DNA from 3 places in the Massilia sp. BGA-UO-ETr-WB1 genome. Region 3 is predicted to be linked to each of the others. Evidence: predicted binding sites of a transcription regulator. Region 3 holds the regulator's gene; each other region holds the start of a gene.

Region 1 (9,306 bases), 350 kb from region 3:
CGGCCGACGGCAGCGTGGTCGGCATCATCAACATGGTGTTCATCAAAGGCTTGAAAGAGACCGCCATTACCAGCCCCAGCGGCATCACCTACGCGATCCCGGCGCGCTATGTGCAGGAACTGTTGCAGCGCAAGGTGCCCTGAGAAAAATATTGGTCCGGCCCCGGCAATCGCTGCAGGGGCTGGTATAGAATAGGCATGCAAAAATACTACATAAAATGCCATGCATATTGCCCTAGAGAATTTACCATCCAAGAAGAGGACATGCACGTGAACACTCCCATGATGAAATGGCTGGCCTGCGGCGCCCTGGCGCTGTCCGCGCTGGCACTCGGCGGCTGCGCCACCAAGCAAGTGCTGCCGCAAGAGGCGCCGCCGGCCACCGACTACCTGATCGGCCCGGGCGACAACCTGAGCATCGTCGTGTGGCGCAATCCGGAAGTGTCGCAAGGCGTGCCGGTGCGTCCGGACGGCAAGATCACCACCCCGCTGGTGGAAGACTTGCAAGCCAGCGGCAAGACCTCGACCGAACTGGCGCGCGACATTGAAAAAGCGCTGTCCAAGTTCATCCAGCAGCCGGTGGTGACGGTCATCGTGACCGGTTTCGTCGGCGTGTACAGCGAGCAGATCAAGGTGATCGGCCAGGCCGCCCGCCCGCAGGCGCTGCCTTACCGCCGCGACATGTCGCTGCTGGACGTGCTGATCGCCGTCGGCGGCGTCACCGACTTTGCCGCCGGCAACCGCGCCATCATCCTGCGCACGGTGGACGGCAAGCAGCAGAAGCTGACCGTGCGCCTGAACGACCTGGTCAAGGACGGCGACATCTCGGCCAACCTGCCGATGCGCCCGGGCGACGTGCTGGTGGTGCCGGAAAGCTACTTCTAAGCCACCCCGGCGCATTGTCGTGAGACAATGTCGAAAATTCTTACAGTTTTTGCGCTAGACTGGTCAGGTGGCCGCGCGGCCTGCGGAAAATTCCGCTAAGCCTTTGATTTTTATCAAGGTCCGCGCCGCGCCCCGGCGTGGGAACGAATATTGCTTTCTTTCTATCCAACACCAGATCATGGCCCGCAGGCCGACCCGCTTACCGAGGATACAGACGTGGCTAACCAAGACCAGCACGACGGGGACACCCCGCAGCTGCCAACCGCAGCCCCCAGCCAGGCCGAGCCGGCCGGCGCCGCCCAGCCGGCGTTTGCCGGCGCCGCGCGCCGCCGCTTCGCCACCAAGGGCGCGGCTGTTGTCGGCGCCATCCTGACCGTGAAAAGCCAGCCCGGCATGGCGTGCACCATCTGCCATTCGCCGTCCGGCTTCGCATCGGGCAACCTGAACAGCCACAACCCGCACGTGGTGGTGTGCCAGGGCCTGTCGCCCGGCTACTGGAAGAACCACACCAGCGCCTGGCATTCGAGCTGCGCGCCGACCATGAAGTTCCAGAAGCGCTTCAACTGCTCGTCGACCAGCGGCTTCTACAACAAGACCATGCTGACCATGCTGACGCACCAGGATTGCGACCTGGACAACGTGGCCATGCACATCGTCGCGGCCTACCAGAACGCGCTCAAGGGCTACACCTCCTTCCTCAAGCCGGACCGCGTGCAAGCGATCTGGAACGAGTACTGGCGCACCGGCGGCTCCGGCCGCGGCTACTACACCCCCATGGCCGGCAAGAAGTGGTACGGCCCGGAAATCGTCGCCTATCTGCGCGGCACCATGGACTGACACGGGCGGCATGCTGACTGAGCCGGTTTCACCATGTGGCGCCTGATGCCGGGCCAGCGGCTGCGCAGCCGCAGCTGGGATGGCGAGGAGTTCGTGCTGTACAACAATCTGTCGGGCGACACCCACCTGCTCGACGCCGCTTCCATTGAAGTGCTGAACGCGCTGCAGCGCGGCGCCGCCGGCAGCGCCGCGCTGGCTGCCGCCTTGCAGCTGGACGCCGCCGAGCCGGCCCAGCTGGAACAGCTGGAAGCGCTGCTGGCCGACCTGCGCGCCCTCAACCTGGTCGACGCGGCCGGCCAGGCGGACCAGCGCGCATGCTGACCCTGTCCTCGCTGGCGTCGGCCGAACTGGCGCGGCGCCTGGCGCACGGCGGCATCGTGCTGCAGACCGGCGCCTACACCACCCACCTCGAAAGCAGCGTGCCCAGCGTGGCGCGCGGCCTGGCCCTGCTGTACGGCGGCTACCCGCTGCACGGCGCGGACGCCTTCGCCGACTTCCACCTGCAAGTGGTGCAGCCGGCCGGGCTGCGCCGCTGGTGGCGGCCGCAGGTCATGCTGATGCACAACGGCGGCTCGATGTTCAAGCCGCTGCCGCTGGCGCAAGCCTTCCCCATGTTCGAATGGGGCTTGAACTGGTGCGTGTCGAGCCGCGCGCACGACTGCCTGATCATCCACGCCGCCGTGCTCGAGCGCAACGGCCGCGCGCTGATCCTGCCGGCCCCGCCCGGCTCGGGAAAAAGCACCTTGTGCGCGGCGCTGGCGCACCGCGGCTGGCGCCTGCTGTCCGACGAGCTGGCCCTGATCCAGCTGGCCGACGGCCTGCTGCAGCCGCTGCCGCGCCCGATCAGCCTGAAGAACGCTTCCATCCCGCTGATGCAGGCCTACCTCGGCGACGCCGTGTTCAGCCCGCCCGTGGCCGACACCGTCAAAGGCACGGTGGCGCATCTGCAGGCGCCGGCCGACAGCGTGGCGCGCGCCGCCGAACGCGCCGCGCCGGGCTGGATCGTGTTCCCACGCTACCAGGCCGGGGCGGAGACCGAACTGGCGCCGCTGCCCAAGGCCGGCACCGTGCTGCGCATGGCGCAGAATTCCTTCAACTACAGCCTGCTGGCCGAGCGCGGCTTCGACGCCATGGCCGACGCGGTGGGCGCCTCGCACTGCTACAGCTTCGTGTACAGCCAGCTGGACCAGGCGGTCGAGCTGTTCGCGCGCCTGGCGGAGCAGCCATGAGCGCGGCGGCCAAGACCGCGCGGCATCCGGCGGTGCCGCTGGCGCTGCAGGCGTTCCGCCAGCCGGCGCTGCTGGCCGGCTACGGCGAGGCCGAGTGGAATGTGCTGCTGCGCCAGTGCGCCAGCGCCAACCTGCAGCCGCGCCTGTACTACCTGCTGCGCGAGCGCGGCGAACTGGAGCGCGTGCCGGCGCCGGCGCGGCGCCACCTGGAGTGGTCGCGCACCGTGGCCGAGCGGCACAGCCAGGCGGTGCGCTGGGAAGTGGCGCAGATCCGCCACGCGCTGGCCGGGCTGGACACGCCGCTGATCCTGCTCAAGGGCGCGGCCTACGCGCTGGCCGGGCTGCCGCCGGCCAGCGGCCGGCTGTTCTCTGACATCGACATCCTGCTGCCCAAGGACAAGCTGGACGACGCCGAAACGGCGCTGATGCTGCACGGCTGGGCCAGCACCCACCTGGACGAATACGACCAGCGCTACTACCGCGAGTGGATGCACGAGCTGCCGCCGATGGAGCACGTCAAGCGCCGCACCGCCATCGACGTGCACCACGCCATCCTGCCGCAGACGGCGCCCGTGCATCCCGATCCGGCCACGCTGCGCGCCGCCGCGCAGGAACTGCCCGGCCAGCCCGGCCAGCCCGGCCTGCGCATCCTGGCGCCGCCCGACCTGGTGCTGCACAGCGCCACCCATCTGTTCTTCGACGGCGAGCTCGAGCATGGCCTGCGCGACCTGGTCGACCTCGACGGCCTGCTGCGCCACTACGGGGCCGAGCCCGGCTTCTGGCCGGCGCTGCAGGAACGCGCCGCCAGGCTGCAGCTGCAGCGCCCGCTGTTCTACGCGCTGCGCTACACGGCCCGGCTGCTGCACACGCCGCTGCCGCCGGCGGCGCTGGCGGCAGCCGAGCCGGGCCGTCCGGGCGCCCTGCTGCTGCGCCTGATGGACGCGCTGTACGGGCGCGCGCTGCTGCCGGCCCACGCCAGCTGCGACGACGCCTTCACGCCGGCCGCCCGCTTCCTGCTGTACCTGCGCGCCAACTGGCTGCGCATGCCGCCGCTGCTGCTGGCGCGCCACTTGTTCCATAAAGCTTTTCTGTCGCCGCGCGACAAAGATCAGGCCGCGCAGCCCTGACTGCTCTACAATCAAGCATAGGCTGTCACCGGAGCGCAGCATGCCCGCACCTTCCACCTACGCCACCAACTTCGGCGCCGCGCTGCTGGCCGGCCTGCTGGGACTGGCCTCGCCGGCCGCCGCCGGCGAGGCGGCCGCTGCCACGGCCGCCCATGGCGCGGGGCCGGCGGGCGTGGCCGAGCTGCTGGCCGCCGCCGCGCGGCTGGAGCACGGCGAAGGCGTGCCGCGCGACATGCCGCAGGCGCTGGCCCTGTACTGCCGCGCCGCCCGCCAGGGCGACGCCCGGGGCCAGTACGCGCTGGGCTGGATGCTGGCCAACGGCCGCGGCGCGGCGCGCGACGACGGCGCCGCCTCGCAGCTGTTCGCGCTGGCCGCCGCGCAAGGCCACCCGCAGGCGCAAGCCATGCTCAACCTGACCAACACCGTGCCCGGCACGCCGCTGCCGGCCTGCATGCTGCCCGACACCCCGTTTTCCCCCATGCCGCCCGAGCCGCGCGCGCTCTACCAGCACGCCGCCAGCAAGCAGATCGGCGCGCTGGTGGAGCTGCTGGCGCCGCAGTTCGAGGTCGACCCCAGGCTGGCCATGGCCATCATCGCCATCGAGTCCGGCTTCAACACGCGCGCGGTGTCGCCCAGGAACGCGCAGGGGCTGATGCAGCTGATCCCGGAGACGGCGCAACGCTTCCGCGTCAAGGACGCCTTCGACGCCGAGCAGAACATCCGCGGCGGACTGGCCTATCTGCGCTGGCTGCTGGGCTACTTCCGCGGCGACGTGCAGCTGGTGGCGGCCGCCTACAACGCCGGCGAGAAGGCGGTCGACCGCTACCAGGGCGTGCCGCCGTATGCGGAAACGCAGGAATACGTCAAGCGCCTGGCGCGCCTGTACCAGCACGCGCTGCATCCCTACCCGGCCGGCGTGGCCGCCAGCGCCGCGCTGAAGAAGCCCTGAGCGGCCCAGGGAGCCCGGAAATGAAAAAACCCGCCGGGTTGCCCGGGCGGGTTTTTTGCGTTGCGGCGCGGCGAACCGCGCGCAGGATCACTGCTGCTTGCGGCGGCGCAGGGCTGCCAGGCCGGCCAGGCCCAGGCCGAAGATGGCCAGCGAGGTTGGCTCTGGAATGGCGTTGCCGGTCACGTGGCCGCTGGCCAGCACGGTCCAGTCGGCGACTTGATTGTTTGCCTTGAAGCCTTGGAAGGTCGAGGTCAGCAGCAGGTCGCGCTGGTTGCCGTTCTCATCGATCAGGGCGTCGGTGTCGAGCTTGGACTGCCAGTTGCCGCCCACCACGTTCAGGTAACCGCCCGAGGCGCCGGTGATGCCGTTCTCGTTGAAGAAGCCGCTGTAGGTGGCGGTGTTGTTGCCGCCCAGAATACCGGTGGCGAATACCGCGTCCAGCAGCAGCGTGCCGCCGGTGATGCCGTTGTAGCCGAACTCGCCAATACGGCCGCCGGTGCCCTGGATGGCGGCGTAGTCGGTGTTGTTTTCAAACATCTTCAGCCAGCCGCCGGCTGCCAGCACCTGGTCGATCACGCCGCCGGCGCCGCCGAGCACGGTACGCTGCACGTCATAGTCGCGCAGGCCGCCGAAGATACCGGTCAGGAACTTGCCGCCCTGGCCAGCCGTGTACGTGATGGCGTTGTCCGATACGCGGGTGATGCTGGCGATCGAGAAGATGCCCCAGCTGTCTTCGTTGTAGGCGCTGATGGCAGCGGCGCCTGGTGCGGTGACGGCGTCGCAACCGGCGGCGTCGGTGCAATTGGCGGTGTAGCGCGAGGTCGCGCTGTCGTAGGCGTTGAAGGTGAACTTCAGGTCGCCGGCGATCAGGTCAACCGCCTGGGCCGAACCCGCTGCGCCGAATGCCAGGGCCACGCCAGCTGCCAGTGCGGAAATTTTCTTGAGATTCATTCTGTTCTCCAGTAATTGGTATGGGCGCTGTCAGCAGCGTCACACCGAGGTATAAAGCAATCGGCATGCCAGCTCACTGGAAAACACCCCGCAAACCGCCAAACGCCTAGGGAACATTGGTGCCGCGTATTTTTTTGCCCGAGCGAACAGTTGTCAATTTTGCCTGCGCTGTAAAGAAATTCGACAGCCCATGTGACATTTATTGCCGGCCGGATATTCCCGGCCGCGCCGCGCCGCCGGCGCCCGGTTTACAGGGAAAAAGCGCGCAGCCGGGGCCCGATCCGTATGAAATACGCCACGCGGCCGGGCCGCGTATGTAAAGAATATCGACAGACCGGCATGATGGGCAGACGAGCGCGCTTGCGCTACTATAGTATTGTCAATCTGTAACGAGCCCAGCCGCCGCAAGCGGCACGTTTCCATCCACCTAATCAGAGGTTTTCCCGCCATGGCTACCGAATTCGACTATGACCGCTTTGTGACCCGCAATGAGGGCTATATAGACAAGGCCACGCAGACCAAGATCAGCGAGACCCGATTGCTGTTCGCCGGCTGCGGACTGGGCAGCCCGGTCGCCATCTGCGCCGCGCGCAGCGGCTTCCAGCATTTCGTGCTGATCGACGGCGACACCATCGACGCCCACAACCTGAACCGGCAGTTCTACGACCAGGACGACGTCGGCCAGCCCAAAGTGGAAGCGCTGAAAAAACACATCCTGCGCATCAATCCGCAAGCCCGCGTGGAAACCCACTACAAGATGCTGGACAAGGACAACGCGGCCGAGCTGGTGGGCAAGGTCGACATCGTGTTCGACACCATCGACTTCGTCGACCTGGAAGCGGTGCTGGCGCTGCACATGGCGGCCACCATGCAGGGCAAGCCCATCTTCACCGCCATCAACGTCGGCTTCGGCGCCGCCGTGCTGTATTTCCCCGCCGGCGCGGCCGAGTCGCTGCCGGCCATCCTGCAACGCGACGTGGAAGCCGCCGCGGCGGAAGGCAATCTGAACTACACCGCCGTGTTCGGGCGCGTGATGGCGCGCATCGGCGCCCACCTGGACGAGCAGGTGGTGCGCGAGGTGGCGCGCGCGCTGACCATCATGGACGACGGCCGCCCCTGCCCGGCTTCGCAGATCGCCGTGGGCACGTTCTCGGTGGCGGCCCTCGCCGTCACCATGATGCACGACATGCTGGCCGGGCTGAAGGTGGAAAGCGCGCCCAATATCGTGGTGCACAGCTTCCGCAACCACGTCACCAAGATGATCCGGATCAGCGCCGAGTAAGCACGGCTCAGGAACGCGGGCGCACCGTGCGCGGATGCTTGCGCGCGGGGTTGCGCTGCCAGGCCAGGCGCGGCAGCAGCGCCTGCGGGCGCTCGTGCAGCCAGGCCGACAGCTTCGGGTTGTCGGCCGCCAGCTTGGCTTCCAGCACGTGCAGGTCGAGCACGTAAGGCACCACGGCGCCGTAGTAGTCGGCCGGCGGGCCGATCGGCTGGAAGCCGAAGCCCATGCGCTGCAGCGACTGCGCCAGCGCGCGCTCCATGGCGGCGTACCAGTAGCGGATGCCGACGTTGCGGCTGTGGCGGTACATTTCGCGGTACATGCCGAACAGCAGCATCGGCGAATCGCGGCGGCGCTCGCCGTGCCGGCGCTCGGCCGCCGGCACCAGCGGCGGCAGGCCGGGCACGCCGTCCAGGCTGTCGGCCCGGCGGCGGCGGTGCTCCTTGCGCACCACCAGGCGGGAAATCTCGCAGGCCAGGTCGCGCGGCGGGTGCTCGTAATGGTCGAACACGGCGCAGTGGCGCTCGAACGGATAGGGCTGCGCGGCGTCCGGCTGCACCAGGCGCACCGTGCCGATCAGTTTTTCATCCATCGAATAGGCGGCGATGTGCACCGCGCGGGTCTCGTACTCGTCGAGCTCCATGCCGCCGGCCTGTTCGGCCTGCGGCAGGAAGGCGCATTCGATGCAATACACGTCGTAGCGCAGCTTGAAGATATCGTGCGGCACCTTGCCGTGCTGGTCGCCGCGGAAGGAACGGAAGATATTGCGGTTGGCGTGGTCCACGGTTTCAAAGTGGGCCTGGTACTCCTGCCGGGAAAGTACGCTGCGGTAGCTGGGTCCTGCAAATACGTGCGCCATACAGCGAATTCTCCTACGGGTTTCATTTCTTCCGGGTACGCCCGATCATGAACGTGGCTATCATGGTTTTCACCACCGTCCAGAAAGGGATAGGCTCGTCATTGAACCAGGCGGCCAGGAAACGGTTTTCCTGCTTCAATCGTTCGTTCAGCTCGTCCAGGTCCACCATATGGGGCGTCACCGGCCCGTAATAGTCGACCTGCGGCCCGATGGGGACGAAGCGGAACCCCATCTTGTCCAGCGATCGCGCCAGCGAGCGCTCCATCGCGGCATACCAGTAACGGATGCCGTGCTTGCGGCTGTAGCGGTACATCTCGCGGTACAGTCCCAGCAGCAACAGCGGACTGTTGGTGCGCTGCTCCTTGCCGCTGGGCGGCTTGATCGCAGCCGGCCCGCCCTTTTGTTCGATAAATTCCTTGGACACGCCTTCCAGCGTATCGCCGCGCCGCCGCCGGTGCGTTTTCTTCACCACCAGGCGCGACACCTCGCCGGCCATCTCGCGCGGCGGCATGGTGAAATCCTCGAACACCGTGCAGTGCGACTCGAAGGGATAAATCTGCCCCTCCTTGGGCTGCACCAGCCGCACCGTGCCCACCATGGCCTGGTCCAGCGTGTAGGCCGCGAAATGGATGGAGCAATCGTCGTACTCGTCCGTTTCCTTGCCTTCGTCAAACTCGGCCGCGTCCAGGTAATGGCACTCCAGGCAATACACCTCGTAGCGCAGGCGATAAATCTCGGCCAGCACGGCCGAATCCATCATGCCTTTCATTACGCTGGCAAAGTCAAAATACGGGATCAGAATGTCGCGCTTGCCGAATAGTCGCTCGAGCAGCATAGTGCGTTCCTTGTCTGCACATCAGTCGGGCGCCCGGCACTGGCTCACGACATGCAAGCCAAAGCTCAGGCGCAAAGATAACCTATTTCCGGCCAGCACGCACAAGCGAATTCAACAGTGCGCGCGCATGCAAGCCGCTGTCCATGCGGCTTGCAGGCCGGTCGGGTGGGGAATCAGAGCTGTTTCAACAGGGCGCGCGCTTCGTCCGCCTGCGGGAAAGTTTTGCCTGTCGCCAACAGCTGTTCCAGCTCTTTGCGCGCGCCGGCCTTGTCGCCCGACCTGCTCAGCGCGGCCGCGTAGTGGTAGCGGATCTCGCCGTTGCCGGCCGCCGCCGCCGCCGCCTTTTGCAGCAGCGG
Region 2 (9,306 bases), 140 kb from region 3:
CGCCGGCCTTGGTGGCCGCGTTCATCGCGGCGTCGGCCAGCGATTTCTTGAACTGCACCGCCATCGGGTTGAGCAGCTCTTCAGCCGCGATGGCGTTGCCGAACACCGGCACCAGCAGGGTGCCGCCGGTGATGGCCCCTACTTTCAGAAATGTACGTCGTTCCACAATCTCTCCTGATTTACACCGCGTCCGACAGGGACGTGAAGTTAAAGTCGCGCACCTTCATCGCCGGAATCAGCAATTTGTACGGCGATTCGTCGCCGCCCAGTATCACCGGCTTGCCCAGTTCATCGATGTTGTTCAGCATGGTGACCGGGCTTTCGTTGAAGCGGAAGTTCTTGATCGGGTGCTTGATCTTGCCGTTCTCGATGTAGAAGGTGCCGTCGCGCGTGAGGCCGGTGAGCAGCAGCGATTGCGGGTCCACCATGCGGATGTACCAGGTACGGGTGACCAGCACGCCCTTCTTGGTGTTGGCGATCAGCTCCGCCGTCTCCTTGTTGGTGCCGGCCATGATGAAGTTGCCCGGCGAGCCGACGGCGCGCTTGCCCTGCTTCTGCGCCCAGAAACGCGAGTAGTCCAGCGCGGCGACCTTGCCGTTCTTGACGATGTCCATGCGCTCGCGCGCCAGGTAGGTATTGTTGTCCCACGGCGTGACGGCGATGTCCTTGTCCCACGGGTCGGACCAGATATTGACCTGCTCGTCGAACAGCTTGTCGCCCAGGCGGTTGGCGCCGCCCTTCTTGGACAGGAAGCTGCGGCCTTCGTCCGCGCTGCGCGCGTCCAGGGCGCCGAACATATAGGCCAGCAGGTCGGAAGTGGCGGCCGGCTCCAGGATCACCGTGTAGCGGCCCGGCTCCAGCGCCTTGGCGTCCACCGAGCGCAGCGCTTTTTCGATCGCCACGTCGGACGCTTCGCGCGCGTCGAACTTGTTCACGTCGCCCGCGTCGCGCCGCACCCAGCCCGAACCGCGCCCGTCCTCGGTGCGCACCGTCAGCGTGAAGTTCACGCCGGTCTCTTCCTGGTGGCCGAACACGCCCCTGGAGTTGGCGATGGCCTCGAACGAGGTGCTGTCGGTGAAGAAGCCGGCCGCCTGCAGCTTGTTCTTGCGGCTGTTCTCGATGCTGTAGGCGGCCACCTGCGCGCGGAAGTCGGGGTCGATGGCCGCCGTGCTCTTGCTGTAGGTGTTGCTGGCCTTGTATTCCTGCTTCGATACGGTGGGCATGAACTCCGGATTGTCCGGCGCCAGGCGCGCCAGGTCTTCCGCGCGGCGCACGGCTTTTTCCAGCGACTTGTCGTCGAACTCGTTGATGGTGGCCACGCCCTGCTTCTTGCCGAACGAGACCGCCACGGCCAGCTGGCTGTCTTCCACCAGGCCGGCGGTGGACACGGCGTTGCGCGCGTAGCGGATATTGCCGGTGCGGCTGCCGGTCACCTTCACTTCGCACTCGTCGCCCTTGGACAGCGACAGTACTTTATCGCAAATGCGCTTGGTTTCTTCCTGACTCAAAATCTTCATGTCGTCGTCCTGTCCTTAACCGATCTTGCGGGCGGTGTTGATCACGTTGATGCCGTTGAAACGCGTGGTGCTCGAACCGTGCGAGACGATGGACGACTGCGATGGCTGGCCCTTGCCGTCGAAGAAGGAGCCGCCCATGCGCCAGTCGCGCTCGTCGCACATGGCGGAGCAGGCGTTCCAGAATTCCTGGGTGTTGGACTGGTAGGCCACGTCTTCCAGCGGCCGGGTGATCTTGCCGTCCTTGATCTCATAGAACAGCTGGCCGCCGAACTGGAAGTTGTAGCGCTGCTGGTCGATCGAGAAGGAACCGTCGCCGACGATATAGATGCCCTTCTTCACGTCCTTGATCATTTCGTCCGGCGTGAGCTTCTTCTTGCCCGCCTCCAGCGACACGTTGGGCATGCGCTGGAACTGCACGCTGCTCCAGCTGTCCGCGTAGGAGCAGCCGTGCGATTCCTTCTCGCCGATGATGTGGGCCTGGTCGCGCGTGGCCTGGTAGTTCACCAGCACGCCGTCGCGGATGATGTCCCAGCGCTTGCATTTCACGCCTTCGTCGTCGTAGCCGACCGCGCCCAGCGAACCAGGGGTGGTCTTGTCGGCGACGATGTTGACGATGTCGGAACCGTACTTGAATTTCTTCGACTGCCACTTGTCCAGCGTGGCGAAGCTGGTGCCGGCGAAATTGGCCTCGTAGCCGAGCACGCGGTCCAGTTCCGTCGGGTGGCCCACGGATTCATGGATGGTGAGCCACATGTGCTCAGGGCTGAGCACCAGGTCGTACTTGCCCGGCTCGACCGACTTGGCCGACAGCTTGGCCTTGGCCTGCTTGCCGGCGTTGCGCGCGTCCTCGATCAGGTCGTAGGAATTGCGGTACAGGGTGGTGACGCCGCCGGCGGCCTGGAACTTGTCTTCCTTGCGCGCGTCCAGGTATTCGTAGCCCATGCCGACTGGGGACGACAGGCCGGAACGCGAGCGGAACTTGCCGGTGGTCTTGTCCACGGCGGTGGCGAAGAACGGCACCCACAGGCGGTGCACGTCCTGGTCGATATAGGAACCGTCGGTGGAGGCGAAATACTTCTGCTGGTTCACCTGGAACAGCAAGGACTGCATGAAGCTCGCGCCCGCGTCCAGGCCGGCCTTGTTGCCGGCGATGAGCAGCTCGGCCTTTTCCTTGATCGGCACCGCGCGCCAGTCCTTCTTGTAGGGCGTGGCCCAGGACACGGTACCCGCGCCGGTCACCGGCGCCAGTTGCAGCGGCGCGCTTTGCAGCCTGGCGTTGGCCTTGGCGATGGCCACCGCCTGGCGCGCCGCGCCCGCCACGCCGTCCGGCGACACGTCGCTGGTGGCGGCGAAGCCGTAGGCGCCGTGGGCGATGACGCGCACGCCGACGCCGGCCGATTCGGTATTGGTGATGTTCTCCACGTTCAGGTCGCGCGTGGTGAGGAACTGGTTCAGGTAACGGCCGATGCGCACGTCGCAGTAGCTGGCGCCGGCCTGGGTGGCGGCCGTCATGGCCGTATCGGCCAGCATCTTCTTGAAGGCGGTGTCCGCCGGCTTGAGCAGCTCTTCGGCCGCGATCGCCCTGCCGTATGCGGGCAGCAGCATGGTGCCCAGGGCCAAACCACTGATATTGAGGAATGCACGTCGTTCCATAATCTCTCCAAAAGAACCTTCGCCGGAAAGTACACCATGACGCAAGTTTTGTGCCATTGCAAATCTTTCCGGTGCAGCCGTCACACTCCTGTCATTTGCCGGACCCCGGCTTGCCAAACGCAAGCGGCGGGTGTCCGATGTGTCCGCGCGAGTGTCCGCTCAGTGTCCGGCAAGGGCGCGGCGGACACTATCGAATCTGCTTGACCCGGCCCGCGAGTTCCCCGATGATCGGCGCAGACGACCGCCACGCGTCGTCAACAACCTGGAGACATGCATGAAACAATTCATCCTCGGCGCAGCGATCGCATGCGGCCTGGCCGCCCCCGGCCTGGCCCTGGCCGACGACGCCCTCAAGGCCGCCATCGCCAACCCGGCGCGCACGCCTGCCAACGTGGCGCGCGACCCGGCACGCCATCCTTATGAAACGCTGACCTTCTTCGGCATCAAGCCCACCATGACGGTGGTGGAGCTGTCCCCTGGCGGCGGCTGGTACACCGAGATCCTCGGCCCCTACCTGCGCAAGGACGGCAAGCTGATCGCCGCCGGCAGCACGCCCGGCTCGGCCAACGAAAACGTCCGCAAGGCCGCCGCCCGCTTCCAGGACAAGCTGAACGCGGTACCGGCCTCCTACGACAAAGTGGTGCTGGGCGCCTTCGAGCCGAACAACAATGTGTTCAGCTACGCGCCGAAAGGCAGCGCGGACATGGTGCTCACCTTCCGCAACATCCACAACTGGATCGGCAACGGCGACGCCAGCGTGAAGGCGCTGTTCGCCAGCGTGTACGACACGCTCAAGCCGGGCGGCGTGTTCGGCGTGGTGGAGCACCGCCTGCCGGCCAGCATGAAGCAGGACGAGAAGGCCAGTTCGGGCTACGTGCACGAAGCCTATGTGATCAAGCTGGCGGAGAACGCCGGCTTCAAGCTGGCTGCCAAGTCGGAAGTCAACGCCAACCCGAAGGACAAGGCCGACCATGAAGGCGGCGTGTGGGCGCTGCCGCCAACCTACACCAACAAGGACAAGGACCGCGCCAAGTACCAGGCCATCGGCGAAAGCGACCGCATGACGCTCAAGTTCGTCAAGCCATAGCGGTTTTCAGCGCGCCGCCGCCGCATCGAAGGATGGACATTTCTTGCACCCCGGTATAAATTGTTAATTCGTTAAATTTACTAAGGGGTATATATGAAAGCATATGGCGCAGAGTTTGTCGGCACCTTCTGGCTGGTGCTGGGCGGCTGCGGCAGCGCGGTACTGGCGGCGGCGTTTCCCGGGGTCGGCATCGGCCTGCTGGGCGTGTCGCTGGCGTTTGGCCTGACGGTGCTGACCATGGCGTACGCCATCGGCCACATCTCGGGCTGCCACCTGAATCCAGCGGTATCGATCGGCCTGTGGGCCGGCGGCCGCTTCCCCGCCAACAAGCTGCTGCCCTACATCGTGGCCCAGGTGCTGGGCGCCATCGCCGCCGGCGGCGTGCTGTACCTGATCGCCAGCGGCAAGGCCGGCTTCAGCCTGGCCGGCGGCCTGGCTTCCAACGGCTACGGCGAACACTCGCCGGGCGGCTACTCGCTGACCGCCGCGCTGGTGACCGAAGTCGTGATGACGATGATGTTCCTGATCGTGATCCTGGGCGCCACCGACCGCCGCGCGCCGGCCGGCTTCGCACCGCTGCCGATCGGCCTGGCGCTGACGCTGATCCACCTGATCAGCATCCCGGTCACCAACACCTCGGTCAACCCGGCGCGCAGCACCGGCGTGGGCGTGTACGTGGGCGACTGGGCGGTAAGCCAGCTGTGGCTGTTCTGGCTGGCGCCGATCGCCGGCGCCGTGCTGGGCGCGCTGGTGTACCGCTTCATCGCCGACGAGGCCAAGGCCTAAGCGGCTGCAAGCGGCCGCACTCGGCCGCATGCAGCCGGATCGCGCCGCCATGCGCTACTATAGCGGCGTGATGATCAAGCTTTATTTTTTCCTGTCCCTGCTGCTGGCCTGCTGCGTTCCGCAGCGGGCGGCAGCCGCGCCGCCGGCAATGCATCGCTTCGTGCTGCCCGCCGTCTCCCCCAGCGCGAAGGAGCACGCCGCCTATTTCCCCCGCCTGCTGAAGCTTGCCTTGGACAAGACCGTGGCCAGCGACGGGCCGTACGAACTGGCCCACTACGGCCAGGAGCTGACCAGCCTGCGGCGCAATGCCGAACTCAAAAACAATGGCGTGATCAACGTGATGTGGGACGGCACCGATCGCCAGCGCGAAGCCGAGCTGCTGCCGGTGCGCATTTCGCTGATCAAGGAATTGAACGATTACCGCGTGTTCCTGATCCGCAGCGAGGACGCGGCCCGCTTCGCGGCGGTGCGCACGCTGGACGACCTGCGCAAGCTGAAGGCCGGCGCCGGCACCAACTGGCCGTCAACCGGGGTGCTGCGCTTTAACGGCTTGCCGGTGGAGACCTCGGGCGGCTATGAATACCTGTTCCCCATGCTGCGCGTGAAGCGCTTCGACTATATGCCGCGCGGCGTGCAGGAGGCATGGTCGGAGCTGGAGCAGCATCCGGGCGAAGGACTGCAGGTCGAGCCCACCATTTTCCTGCACTACCGCGTGCCGTTCTATTTCTTCGTCAGCCGCAACAGGCCGGAGCTGGCCGCGCGCATCGAGCGCGGGCTGCGCATGGCGCAGAAGGACGGCAGCTTTGAACGCCTGTTCAACAGCATCCCCGCCTTCCAGCGCGGCATGGACGAGATCACGGCGCGCAAGCGCCGCGTGTTCCAGCTGCGGCTGCCGTGATTACTTCTTGGGCGGCGGCACCGGCCTCAGGTCCAGGTCGGCGAAGTCGTAGCTGAAGTCCGTTTCGGCCGATACCGGCTTCATCTTCATGCGCTCGATGCTGCCGTCCGGGTTCAGCGCGAAGCTCACGTAGGCGTCCGCGTTGAAGTTGCGCTGGCGCCAGCGCACGATGAAGGAGTCGTGCTGGAAGTGCTCCAGGTCGCCCACCAGGTCCGGCGTCTTCACAAAGCGCATCACCTGCTTCTGGCCTTCGCGCTTGATGGTGACCAGGCCGTACCAGGCGTCCTGGTATTCGCCTTCGTACGCGGCCAGGGCCAGCGAGGGCTGCGACTTGGCCGCGCGCGCGGAGGCGGCCTTGCCCACCTTTGCCAGTTCTTCCTTGTGCTTGGCCTGCTCGTCGGCCGAGACGATGCCGATCCAGTCGGTCGCCGGCGCGTTCATGTACTGGTCCAGCAGGCGCCATTGCAGCGCCGCCATCGAGCCGCTGTTCTCGGCGTTGGTGAAGATGGCGATGCCCAGCTTTTCTTCCGGCACCAGCAGCACGCGCGAGTAGAAGCCTTGCAGCGCGCCGCCGTGCAGGGCGATCTTGCGGCCGCGGTAGTCGCGCAGCTGGAAGCCCAGGCCGTAGGCGGCGAAGTTCGGCCTGGTGGCGGCCAGCGGCGGCTTCGGTTCGCTGATCTTCATCGGCGTCTGCGCGGTCCACATTTCCGCCAGCTGCTTTTCGCTGACCAGTTGCCGGCCGTCCGGCGCCTTGCCGCCGTTCAGCAGCATGTTCATCCAGCGTGCGATGTCTTCGGCGCTGGTGTTGATGCCGACCGCGCCGATGGCGTTCTCCACCGGCATGGGCTTGACCACGGTGGTGGTCTCGCCGACCTTGCTGTGCGGCGCCGAATAGTCGGCCGTCTCCAGCATGGCGGCCACGCTGGTGGTGGTGCCGTCCATGCCCAGCGGCGCCAGGATGCGCTCGCGCACGGCCTCGCCCCAGGGCTTGCCGGCCTTGTCGGCGATGATCTTGCCGGCCACGATGTAGAGCAGGTTGTCGTAGGCGTAGCTGTTGCGGAAGCTGGTGGCCGGCTTGATGTAGCGCAGGCGCTCGATGATCTCGTCGCTGGTGAAGTTCGAGGTCGGCCACCACATCAAATCGCCCGCGCCGAGACCGAGGCCGCTGCGGTGGGTCAGCAGGTCGCGCACGGTCATGGCGCCGGTGACGTAGGAGTCGTACATCTGGAAGCCGGGCAGGTGTTTGGTGACGGGGTCGTCCCATTTCAGCTTGCCTTCGTCGACCAGCATGGCCAGCGCGGCGGCGGTGAAGGCCTTGGAGTTGGACGCCACTTCGAACAGCGTGCGGCCGGTGACCGGCGCCGGTTCGCCCAGCTTGCGCACGCCGTAGCCCTTGGCGGCGACCACCTTGCCGTCCTTGACGATGGCAATGGCGATGCCGGGCACGTCGAAGGTTTTCAGGACGCGGTTCACGTCGGCGTCGAGGTCGAAGGCGGACTGCGCGGATGCGGCGGCCGCGGCGGCCGCGGCGTCCGGCTGCGCGGCATCGGCGGCCGGGGCGGCGGCCCAGGCGGTGGTGCTGAACGCCAGCAGCAGCGCGGCGGCCAGTCTGGCGCCGGCGAACCGGGTACGCAATTGGGTACGCATTACCTTCATTTCTTCTCCCGCAGCTTATCGACTGCTTTTTGGGTGTCGGGGTGGTAGCGCGGGCGGGCCTGCTTGTACAGCGCCAGCGCCCAGTCGCGCTCGGCCGGGTTCTTCAGCAGCGCCGCGTACAGCGGCAGCACGAACTTCTTGCGGCCCACGCTCATCAGGAAGCTGTTGAGCGGCGCGCGCACGTCGTAGCCCGCTTTCACGGACGCCAGGTAGAAGCGGAACGCCACTTCGTTGTTGCCGCTCTTGGCCAGGCCGAAGGCCTGGTCCAGTTCCTTCAGCTGCGCGGCGCTGGCCTTGCCGTCGATGTCGTTCAGGAAGTGCATCCACTCGATGGCGATCCAGTTCTTGGTGGCCAGGCTGGTGGTGGCCAGCTCGCCCGCCAGCCAGGCGTCGCGCTGCGCGTCCAGGCCGGCCAGGCGCGGCGACGTGACGCGCTTGGCGCTGGCCGGCACGCCCGGGCCGTACAGCCATTCGTCCAGCTCGGCCTGGGTCATCACTTCGGGATGCTGGGCCAGCAGGTTTTTCTGCAGATAGCTCAGGAACTGCTCGGTGGTGGCCGACTGGAAGGCGTGCTGGTCGAACCAGCCGCGCAGGAAGGGATCGAACACGGCGCGGCCGGCGCGCTGCTCCAGCGTGTGCAGCAGCCAGGCGCCCTTGGGATAGGCCAGGCCTTCGTCGGTGTAGGTGGCGCTGCCGGTGTCCGGGTCGCGCGTGATCAGCGCCTGCTTCGGCGCCGGGATGTCCTTCAGCGAAGCGAACAGCTCCTCCTGCTCCAGCTGCAGGCCCATCTGCGCCACTTCGGCGCCGTACAGGCTTTCCACGATGCGGGTGGTGACGTAGGTGGTGAAGCCTTCGTTCAGCCACCAGTGCTTCCACGACGCGTTGGTGACCAGGTTGCCGGACCAGGAGTGCGCCAGTTCGTGCGCGATCAGGTCCACCAGGCTGCGGTCGCCCGCGATCATGGTGGGCGTGAGGAAGGTCATGCGCGGATTTTCCATGCCGCCGATGGGGAAGGACGGCGGCAGCACCAGCATGTCGTAGCGCCCCCAGCGATAGGGGCCGTACAGCGACTCGGCGGCGTCGATCATCTTCTCGGTGTCGGCCAGCTCGTAGGCGGCGGCATCGATGCGGGCCGGCTCGGCATACACGGCGGTGCGCGGGCCCAGGTTGCGCACTTCGATCTCGCCGATGGCGATGGCCAGCAGGTAGGACGGAATCGGCTGCGGCATCTTGAACTTCCAGCCGCCCTGGCCGGTGCCCTTCTGGTCGTTCTCGGCGCTCATCACCACGCGCAGGCCGGACGGCGCGTCCACCCGGGCGCTGTAGGTGAAGCGCACGGCGGGCGTATCCTGCACCGGCGCCCAGGAGCGCGCGTCGATGGTTTCGGACTGGCTGAACATGAACGGGCGCTTGCCCGACATGGTCTGCTGCGGCGTCATCCACTGCAGCGCGGACGCGGTGGGCGCGGTGCGGTAATAGACGCGCACCTTCTGCGGCTGGCTGGCCAGCGCGATGCGCAGCGCCTGGCCCTTTTCGGCGTCCGGCTTGTCCATCATGTAGGAGGCCGCGCTCCAGCGGCCGTTCGGCTGCAGCACCTGCACCTTGGCGATGCTGAGCTGGCGCGTGTCGAGCACCAGCGAACGGGCCGACTTGTCGAGCCAGTTCAGGGTCAGTTCGGCGTAGCCGCTCAGGGTCTTGCGGCTGAAGTC
Region 3 (9,306 bases):
GCCATGTTCGAAATTGCGGCGCACCAGGTTGCGTTCCATGCGCAGGCAGTCCGCCACGTCCAGCGCGGCGCCGCGGTTCAGCAGCTCCAGGGTCACGCACATCATCAGCGGCGAGCGGCTTTGCATGGCCTTCAGCGCCGCCTGCGCGAACGCGCCTTCGTCCGCCGCCAGCGAGGCCATGATGGCCGCCACGCTGTCCGCCGCGAAGTGGCGCTCAATCGCGGCGCGCTCGGCCTCCAGCACGCCTTTGCCGGCCTGGAACGGCGCGGCGAAGGCTGCGATGGCGTCGCGCAGCCCGGCGCCCGGCGCCGCCTCCAGCAGGCCGCGCAGCGCGTCCCACGCATCGGCCGGCACGTAATGGTCCGCCAGGCCCACGTAGAGCGCATCCGCCGCGCCCACGGTCAGCCCGGTCAGGCCCAGGTAGCGCCCCAGGCTGCCCGGCGCGTGCGACAGGAAATGGCTGCCGCCCACGTCCGGGAACAAGCCGATGTTCACTTCCGGCATGGCCATTTTCGTGCGGTCCGTGACGATGCGCACGCCGCAGCCGGGGCCGCCCTGCGCGATGCCCATGCCGCCGCCCATCACCACGCCGTCCATTAATGCGATATACGGTTTAGGGTAATAGTGGATCAGGTGGTTGAGCGCGTACTCCTCGGTGAAGAAGTCCTCCAGCAGCGCGCTGCCGCCCTGCGGCGTGGCGTTGCCCACCTGGTGGAAGAAGCGGATGTCGCCGCCGGCGCACAGGGCTTTCTCGCTGCTGCTGCGTATCACCACGGCGGCCACGGCACTGTCGTCGCGCCAGGCCAGCAGCGCGGCCGTCAGGCTGCGCACCATGGCCAGGGAAAGGGAATTGAGCGCCTTGGGGCGGTCGAGGGTGATGAAGCCGGTGCCGTTGGCAACCTGGGTAAGGACGTGCTCGCTCATGCTGGATGTCTCTGGAATTGTTAGAGCACCATTTTAGCGCGGGCGCAAAAAAGGGCGCCAGATGCGCCCTTTGTTGGGAGTGCCGCTGACCTTTACGCGGTCGGGGCAGGTTCGTACGTGTCCGGCAGATGCTTGATGGCGTCGTGGCCATGCTCCTGCACTTTGGCTTTGTACTTCATGACTTGGCGGTCCAGTTTGTCGATCAGCGTATCGATGGCAGCATACAGGTCTTGCGACAGGCTTTCCACGTACACGGTCTTGCCGGACATGCGCAGATTGATTTCGGCCTTTTGCCTTTTGTCTTTCTCGGTGAGGTTATCTACAGTCAGGATGACAGCAATATCAATAACTTGATCGAAATGGCGCTTGACCCGTTCCAGCTTGTTCTGCACGTATTCACGGATGGCGGGGGTCACTTCGAGATGATGTCCACTGATGGTGAGATTCATACACACTCCTAAAGATAAGGGCTCATACGCTGTCGAATGTTATTGGAGCGCAGGGGAACCCAAGTAAAACTACAAAGCTTTACGCAGACTTACCGGAGGGATTTTCAGGGCTTCGCGATATTTGGCAACAGTCCGTCGCGCAATTACCATGCCCTGTTCACCCAGCATGTCCGCAATCTTACTGTCGGATAAAGGATTTTTCGGGTCTTCAGCTCCTGTCAATTGCACAATCAGCGCCCGTATCGCCGTCGAGGATGCTTCTCCTCCTGCTTCGGTGGCGACGTGACTGCCAAAGAAATATTTCAACTCAAACATCCCATGCGGAGTCAGCATGTATTTCTGAGTTGTTACGCGAGAAATAGTGCTCTCGTGTAGTCCCAGTGTATCAGCAATTTCACGCAACACAAGGGGTCTCATGGCGACCGCGCCATGGCTGAAAAAGTTCTTTTGTCTTTCTACTATCGCTTGCGCCACGCGCAGGATGGTGTCGAAACGCTGGCGCATATTCTTGATCAGCCACTTGGCTTCCTGCAGCTGCGCGCCCATCGCCGACTCGCCCTTGCCTTGCTTGAGCATGTTGGCGTACAGCGCGTTCACGCGCAGGCGCGGCATCACGTCGTTGTTCAAGGTGACCTGCCAGCCGTTGCGCGCCTTCTTCACGATCACGTCCGGCACCACGTAGTCGGACACGTCGGAGGCGAACTCGGCGCCCGGATGCGGATTGCACTGGCGGATCACCGCCTGCGCTTCGCGCAGGTCTTCATCGTCGCAGTCGAGGGCTTTTTTCAGCTTGTTGAATTCGCGCTGCGCGAACCAGGCCAGGTGCTTTTCCACGATGCAGATGGCCATGCGGCGCGTCACCAAAGGCACGCCGGGCATGCGCTTGATCTGCAGCGCCAGGCACTCGGAGGCGCTGCGCGCGCCCACGCCGATGGGGTCGAAACTTTGCAGCAGCGTGAGCGCCGTCCGCAGCTCTTCCAGCTCCACGTCCGCCTCTTCCGGCAGGCGCGCGTGGATCTCTTCCAGCGGCTCTTCCAGGTAGCCGTTCTCGTCCAGCGCGTCGATGATCAGTTCCATCAGCACGCGGTCGCGCGGCTGCTGCACGGTCACGCGCATCTGCTCCATCAGGTGCTCGCGCAGGGTGCAGTGGCTCGCTTCGAGCTGCGGGCGCGAGTCCTCGTCGTCCGGCGCCTTGCTGCGGCCGGCGTCGCTCCAGTCGGTGTCGGCCTCGGCGCCGCTGGCGCTGTCGCCGTCGCCGCCCGCGCCCTCGAAGGGATCGCCCTCGCCGGCCGGCGCGCTGTCCTGCGCCGGCGCGCCCACTTCGGCCGGCGACGCGTCCGCGCCGTTAGGCTGGGTCTGGTTGATGGCGCCGTCGCCCAGCAGGCGCAACGAGCGGTCCAGCGGGTCGTCCAGCCGCTCGAGCAAGGGGTTCTCGCCCAGCAGCTGTTCCAGTTCCTGGTGCAGCTCCAGCGTGGACAGCTGCAGCAATCGGATCGACTGCTGCAGTTGCGGCGTCAGCGCCAGGTGCTGAGAGGTGCGGAGTTGCAGTGACTGTTTCATGGGCTAATTCACGAATTACATGCGGAAGTGTTCGCCGAGGTAGACGCGCCGCACCGATTCGTCGGCGATGATGTCGTCCGGGCGGCCGGACGCCAGCACGCTGCCCTGGTTGATGATGTAGGCGCGGTCGCAGATGCCCAGCGTCTCGCGCACGTTGTGGTCGGTGATCAGCACGCCGATGCCGCGCTCCTTGAGGAAGCGCACGATGCGCTGGATCTCGATCACGGCGATCGGATCGACGCCGGCGAACGGCTCGTCCAGCAGCACGAAGCGCGGATTGGTGGCCAGCGCGCGTGCGATCTCCACCCGGCGGCGCTCGCCGCCCGACAGCGACAGCGCCTGGTTCTCGCGCAGCTTCTCGATCTGCAGGTCGGCCAGCAGGCGGTCCAGGCGCTCGTCGATCTCGGCCTTCTTCAAGGCCTTGCCGTTGACGCGCTGGATCTCCAGCACGGCGCGGATGTTGTCCTCCACCGTCAGCTTGCGGAACACCGACGCCTCCTGCGGCAGGTAGGACAGGCCCAGGGTGGCGCGCTGGTGGATCGGCATGCTCGACACGTCCACGCCGGCGATGTCGATGCTGCCCGCGTCCGACGGCACCAGGCCGACGATCATGTAGAAGGAGGTGGTCTTGCCGGCGCCGTTGGGGCCCAGCAGGCCCACCACTTCGCCGCATTCGACCTGCAGCGACACGTCATGCACCACCTGGCGTTTGCCGTAGGTTTTCTGCAGGCCGCGCACCACCAGGGTGCTGGTGCAGCCTGGCGCGGCTGGGTTGCCTGCGGTGCTTGGGGTTGCGTCGGCCATCGTTATTTCCCCGCCGCCGGTGGCTGCGCCGGTGCTGCAGGCTTGGGCGTGGACGGCTGGATCACCATGGTGCCGCGGCCGCCGCCGGGCTTGCCCTCGCCGCTGGCGGTGTTGCGCACGCTGAACTGCTCGCGCCGGCTGTCGTAGGAAATGAACTCGCCGGACACTTCGTCGCTCGGCTTGCTGCCTTCCAGGCGGCGCACCTTGGCGTGCACGAACAGCTTGACCAGCTCGTTCTTGCCGTCGTATTCAATGCGCTCGGCCTCGCCTTCCATCCACTGGTCGCCTTCGCCGTCGCGCTTCTGGCGGAAGGTGGTCGGCTTGCCGCCGGTGCTGGTCAGCGTCACGTACTGGTAGCCTTCCGGGTCCTTGGTGACCACCGCCTTGGCCGCCTTCATCAGCAGCGTGCCGCGCGTGAGCACCACGTTGCCGGTGAAGGTGCTGACCTGCTTGACGTCGTCGACGTCGGCGTTGTCGTAGTCGATCAGCGTGGGCTTGGTGGAGTCGGCCTTCTCGGCCTGCACCAGCCCGGCCGCGCACAGCAGCAGGGCCGAAATCAGGAGTTTTTTCATCATCTGTCCATTCACTTATTTGGTTTGCGCCGGCGGATACACGATCCGCCCGCGCCCCTGCAGTTCAACCTGGCGCGTGGCGTTGTTCGCCTTCATGCCGGAGCCGGTGGCGGTGGCGCCGCCCTGCACGATCTGCACCGGCTGGTCGGTTTCCATGCGGTCCTCGTCCGGGTAGACGGTGAGCGCCTGCGTCGTCATCCGCATCGCCTGGCTCTTGCCCTGCGCCGCGCGGTCTATCTTCACATTGCCCTGCAACTTCACGCGCGTGTTGTTCTCGTCCACGCGGGCGCGCTCCGCCGTGATGTCCATCGGCGGATGGGTGCTGCTCAAATTGCGCACCAGCGGCTTGTCGATCTCGGACGAGTCGTCGATCGGGCGGTGCACCAGCTTGTCGCCGGCCACGATGTAGCTCGGCTTGCCTTCCTTGGTCATGCGCACCACGCTGAACTGGTCGATGATGTAATCGGGCTCGTTCAGGCGCTTGTCGGCCAGCATGTCCTCTTCGCCCCGGTTCAGCAGCTGCAGCAGCCAGAACGTGCCGAAGGCGACAAAGACCGCGATGACCAGGGTCATGCTCAAGCGCCAGCGGTGTGCGGTTCGTTTACGCATATTTACGCATGTCTCACTATCTTATCTTCTCGGACCCGTCTGCTCACACCAGGAACTGGGCCATGACCTTATCGTAATTGCCGGTGGCGCGCAGCACGAATTCGCACACCTCGCGCACCGCGCCGCGTCCGCCGCCGGCCTCGGTCACGTGGTGCACGCGGCTCAGCACGTCGGCGCGGCCGTTCGGCACGCCCACCGCGAAGCCGACGCGTTTCAGGATCACCAGGTCCACCACGTCGTCGCCGATGAAGCACACCTGCTCGGCGGCCAGGCCGGTCTTGGCCAGCAGGTCGTTGAACGGGGTCAGCTTGTCGTGTCCGCCCTGGTGCACGAACTCGATGCCCAGGTCGCGCGCGCGGGCCGTCACCTGCGGCGAACGGCGCGCGCTGATGATGGCCGTCAGGATGCCCGCTTCCTGCAGCAGCTTGATGCCCAGGCCGTCCTGCACGTTGAAGGTCTTCATCACTTCGCCGTCCGGGCCGTAATGCAGGCTGCCGTCGGTGAGCACGCCGTCCACGTCGAAAATCATCAGCTTGATGTTGGCCGCGCGCGCCACGTTTTCCAGATTGTAGGCCTTGTTCATCAGATCACCTTGGCGCGCGTCAGGTCGTGGATGTGCAGCGCGCCGGCCAGCTTGCCGTCCGCGTCCACCACCAGCATCTGGTTGATGCGGAACTGCTCCATGATGGCCACCGCGTCCACCGCCAGCTTATCAGGCGAAATGCTGCGCGGATTGGCATGCATCACATCGCGGATGATGACCTTGCTGAAGTCCTGCACTTTTTCGATCATGCGGCGCAGGTCGCCGTCGGTGAACACGCCCACCGGGCGGTTGTCCGCATCGACGATGGCGGTCATGCCCATGCCCTTCTGGGTGATTTCCAGCAGCGCGTCCGGCAGGCGGGTGTCCAGGCCCACGGACGGGATGGCGTCGCCGCTGCGCATCACGTCGCGCACATGGGTCAGCAGGCGGCGGCCCAGCGCGCCGCCCGGGTGCGAACGGGCGAAGTCCTCTTCCTTGAAGCCGCGCAGGTCCAGCAGCGCCACGGCCAGCGCGTCGCCCAGCGCCAGGGTGACGGTGGTGCTGGCGGTGGGCGCCAGGTTCATCGGGCAGGCTTCCTTGGCCACCGACACGTCCAGGTGCACGTCGGCCAGCTTGGCCAGGCTCGAGCCGGGCTTGCCGGTCATGGAAATGAGGGTGCTGCCCATGCGCTTGACCACCGGCAGGATGGCCATCAGCTCCGAGCTTTCGCCGGAATAGGAGATGGCGATGAAGGCGTCTTCCGCCGTCACCATGCCCAGGTCGCCGTGCGCGGCCTCGGCCGGGTGCACGAACAGCGCCGGGGTGCCGGTGGAGGCCAGCGTGGCGGCGATCTTGCGCGCGATATGGCCGGATTTGCCGATGCCGGACACCACAACGCGGCCTTTGCAGTTCAGCAACAGGGCGACCGCCTTGCCGACGCTGTCGTCGGTGGCCAGGCGCGCGTGCATGGCGGTAATCGCGTCCGCCTCGATCTGCAGGGTTTCTCGGGCCAGCGCCAGTGCGCGCTCGGCCGTGTTGTTGTCAAAAGCTTTCAGCATGGGATTTCCATCGGTTACACTCATGCCGGAAGTATAGCCGAATTGCGAAAGCAAAAAACTTGCCAGTCCTAACAAACAACGGGATCAGCCCCCTAAATGGAAGCGCCGCATGTTTTCACCGCTTGAACTGACCCTCTTGCTGCTGGGCAGCGCCGTGCTGGGCGTGGTGGCGTTCCGGATGATGCACCTGCCGCCCATGCTGGGTTACCTGACGGTGGGCATCCTGATCGGGCCGCACGCGCTGGGGCTGGCCGCGCAAAGCGAAGCCAGCCACATCCTGGCCGAGTTCGGCGTGGTGTTCCTGATGTTCTCCATCGGCCTGGAATTCTCGCTGCCCAAGCTGATGGCCATGCGCGGCATCGTGTTCGGGCTGGGCATGGCGCAGGTGACGGCCACCATCGCCGCCACCATGCTGCTGGGCTGGCTGCTGGCCTGGCAGCTGCCCGGCATCCATATCAGCTGGCAGGCCGCGTTCGCGCTGGGCGGCGCGCTGGCCATGTCGTCCACCGCCATCGTGGTGAAGATGATCACCGAGCGGCTGGAGCTGGAAAGCGAGCACGGCCGCAAAATCATGGGCATCCTGCTGTTCCAGGATCTGGCCGTGGTGCCGCTGCTGATCCTGATCCCCTCCCTCGCCAAGAACCCGGACGACCTGCTCGAAACGCTGGCCTGGGCCGGCGGCAAGGCCGTCATCGTGCTGGTGCTGCTGCTGTTCGTGGGCCAGAAGCTGGTGCGCGGCTGGTTCGCCATCGTGGTCAAGCGCCGCTCGCAGGAGCTGTTCATGCTGAACCTGCTGCTGATCACGCTGGGCGCGGCCTGGATCACCGAGAAGGCCGGGCTGTCGATGGCGCTGGGCGCCTTCGTGGCCGGCATGCTGATCTCGGAAACCGAATACAAGCACCAGGTGGAGGAAGACATCAAGCCCTTCCGCGACGTGCTGCTGGGGCTGTTCTTCATCAACGTCGGCATGCTGCTCAACCTGCGCCTGGTGCTGGAGAACTGGTGGCTGGTGCTGGTGCTGCTGGCCGGGCCGGTGCTGCTGAAATTCGCCCTGATCGCCGGCCTGGCCAAGCTGTTCGGCTCGTCCGACGGCGTGTCCATGCGCACCGGGCTGGCGCTGGCGCAGGCCGGCGAGTTCGGCTTCGTGCTGCTCAACCTGGCCGGCGGCGTGGCGCTGATGGACCCGTTCATCATTCAGGTGGTGCTGGCGTCGATGGTGCTGTCGATGCTGCTGGCGCCGTTCATCATCGCCAATTCGGACAAGCTGGTGATGAAGGTGTCGAGCAACGAATGGATGATGCAGTCGCTGGCGCTGACCAAGATCGCCACACGCACCATGAGCACGCAAAAGCACGTGATCGTGGCCGGCTTCGGGCGCAGCGGCCAGAGCCTGGCCACCTTGCTGAGCGAAGAAGACATCGCCTACCACGCGCTGGACCTGGACCCGGAGCGGGTGCAGGAGGCGCAGACGGCCGGCGCCAACGTGTCCTACGGCGACGCCGGGCGGCGCGAAAGCCTGATCGCGGCCGGCATCTACCGCGCCAGCGCGGTGGTGATCACCTACGCCAGCACGGCGTCGGCGCTGCGGGTGCTGCACCTGGTGCACGAGCTGGCGCCGGCCCTGCCGGTGATCGTGCGCAGCCACGACGATACCGACCTGGACCGCCTGAAGGCGGCCGGCGCGGCCGAGGTGGTGCCGGAACTGATGGAAGGCAGCCTGATGCTGGCCTCGCACGCGCTGGTGATGCTGGGCGTGCCGCTGCGGCGCGTGGTGCACCGGGTGCAGGCCGCGCGCGAAGCGCGTTACGCGTCGCTGCGCGGCTGGTTCCACGGCGCCAGCGATGCCGGCGAAGACGACGACATGCTGCGCCTGCACTCGGTCACGCTGGGCGACAACGCCAGCTGCGTCGGCAAGACGCTGGCCGAAGTGGAGATTGGAGCGGCCGGCGCCGAGATCGCCACCATCCGGCGCGGCAAGAGCGGGCTCGAGGCCACGCCCGGCACGGTGCTGCAAGCCGGCGACGTGGTGGTGCTGCGCGGCGCCGCCGACGCCGTCGCCCGCGCCGAACACCAACTGCTCGCCTGACATACAGCCGGCCTCATCGCCGGCCCCATAAGCAAGCTGAGCCTCATTCGGGGTCTGACCCCGAATGAGGCTCAGCCCGGCTCGCGCCGGACGGCGGAGCGGCTCAGGCGCCGGGGCGGTAGGTGATGACGCGGTTGCGGCCGCTGTCCTTGGCCTGGTAGAGCGCGGAGTCGGCTTGGGCGATCAGTTCCATGGCCGCCGTTTCCGGGGTCACGCCGGGGTCGCTGCGGTCCAGGCAGGCCACGCCGATCGAGGCGGTGATCGACACCCGCACGCTGGGCGACACGTCGATCATGCTGGCGGCGATGCCGGCGCGGATGCGCTCGGCCACGAAGGCGGCGCTGTCCAGGTCGGCATTAATCAGCAGCACCACGAATTCCTCCCCGCCGAAGCGCGCCAGCGCGTCCGACAGCCGCAGTTCGGCCTTGATGCGCTGCGCCACTTCGCGCAGCACTTCGTCGCCGCCCTGGTGGCCCACGGTGTCGTTGACGCGCTTGAAGTGGTCTATGTCGATGTACATGAAGGAAATGTCGTAGGCCTGCCGCCGCGCGCGCGAAATTTCCTCCAGCAGGCGCCGGTCCATATAGCGCCGGTTGTACACGCCCGTCAGCGAGTCGGTCAGGCCGATGTACTTGAGCATCTCGTTGGAGATCACGTTCTCCAGGCAGATGGCGATGATGGAGGCCATGTGCTCGATGAAGTCGGTGCCCAGGCTGGGCGT

Evidence for each region. Region 3 encodes sigma-54, which starts transcription at its own class of promoters, with help from an activator protein. Its sites were predicted from a motif close to TGGCANGNAANCTGCTTT; they were not measured.
Region 1: AC56DV_RS15350 (PEP-CTERM sorting domain-containing protein) is a predicted target of sigma-54. The motif match lies at 6,031-6,048, and genes of this name have one in related genera.
Region 2: AC56DV_RS16295 (TldD/PmbA family protein) is a predicted target of sigma-54. The motif match lies at 3,209-3,226, and genes of this name have one in related genera.

What each region holds. Positions count from the first base shown of each region.
Region 1 covers NZ_JCAQOT010000024.1:480,381-489,686, reverse strand. The annotation lists gene AC56DV_RS15385 (S1 family peptidase) at 1-143, shown strand, start outside; gene AC56DV_RS15380 (XrtA/PEP-CTERM system exopolysaccharide export protein) at 282-884, shown strand; gene AC56DV_RS15375 (hypothetical protein) at 1,101-1,721, shown strand; gene AC56DV_RS15370 (HPr-rel-A system PqqD family peptide chaperone) at 1,755-2,042, shown strand; gene AC56DV_RS15365 (HprK-related kinase A) at 2,036-2,950, shown strand; gene AC56DV_RS15360 (nucleotidyltransferase domain-containing protein) at 2,947-4,077, shown strand; gene AC56DV_RS15355 (lytic transglycosylase domain-containing protein) at 4,118-5,026, shown strand; gene AC56DV_RS15350 (PEP-CTERM sorting domain-containing protein) at 5,114-5,977, opposite strand; gene AC56DV_RS15345 (HesA/MoeB/ThiF family protein) at 6,426-7,259, shown strand; gene AC56DV_RS15340 (PEP-CTERM/exosortase system-associated acyltransferase) at 7,267-8,115, opposite strand; gene AC56DV_RS15335 (PEP-CTERM/exosortase system-associated acyltransferase) at 8,138-8,950, opposite strand; gene prsT (XrtA/PEP-CTERM system TPR-repeat protein PrsT) at 9,124-9,306, opposite strand, start outside.
Region 2 covers NZ_JCAQOT010000024.1:695,374-704,679, reverse strand. The annotation lists gene AC56DV_RS16305 (TldD/PmbA family protein) at 1-166, opposite strand, end outside; gene AC56DV_RS16300 (TldD/PmbA family protein) at 180-1,517, opposite strand; gene AC56DV_RS16295 (TldD/PmbA family protein) at 1,533-3,170, opposite strand; gene AC56DV_RS16290 (class I SAM-dependent methyltransferase) at 3,445-4,257, shown strand; gene aqpZ (aquaporin Z) at 4,351-5,043, shown strand; gene AC56DV_RS16280 (transporter substrate-binding domain-containing protein) at 5,072-5,941, shown strand; gene AC56DV_RS16275 (serine hydrolase) at 5,942-7,588, opposite strand; gene AC56DV_RS16270 (M1 family metallopeptidase) at 7,594-9,306, opposite strand, start outside.
Region 3 covers NZ_JCAQOT010000024.1:834,777-844,082, reverse strand. The annotation lists gene AC56DV_RS16985 (enoyl-CoA hydratase/isomerase family protein) at 1-924, opposite strand, end outside; gene hpf (ribosome hibernation-promoting factor, HPF/YfiA family) at 1,017-1,373, opposite strand; gene AC56DV_RS16975 (RNA polymerase factor sigma-54) at 1,443-2,933, opposite strand; gene lptB (LPS export ABC transporter ATP-binding protein) at 2,949-3,737, opposite strand; gene lptA (lipopolysaccharide transport periplasmic protein LptA) at 3,740-4,312, opposite strand; gene lptC (LPS export ABC transporter periplasmic protein LptC) at 4,325-4,882, opposite strand; gene AC56DV_RS16955 (KdsC family phosphatase) at 4,962-5,501, opposite strand; gene AC56DV_RS16950 (KpsF/GutQ family sugar-phosphate isomerase) at 5,501-6,499, opposite strand; gene AC56DV_RS16945 (monovalent cation:proton antiporter family protein) at 6,609-8,585, shown strand; gene AC56DV_RS16940 (GGDEF domain-containing protein) at 8,689-9,306, opposite strand, start outside.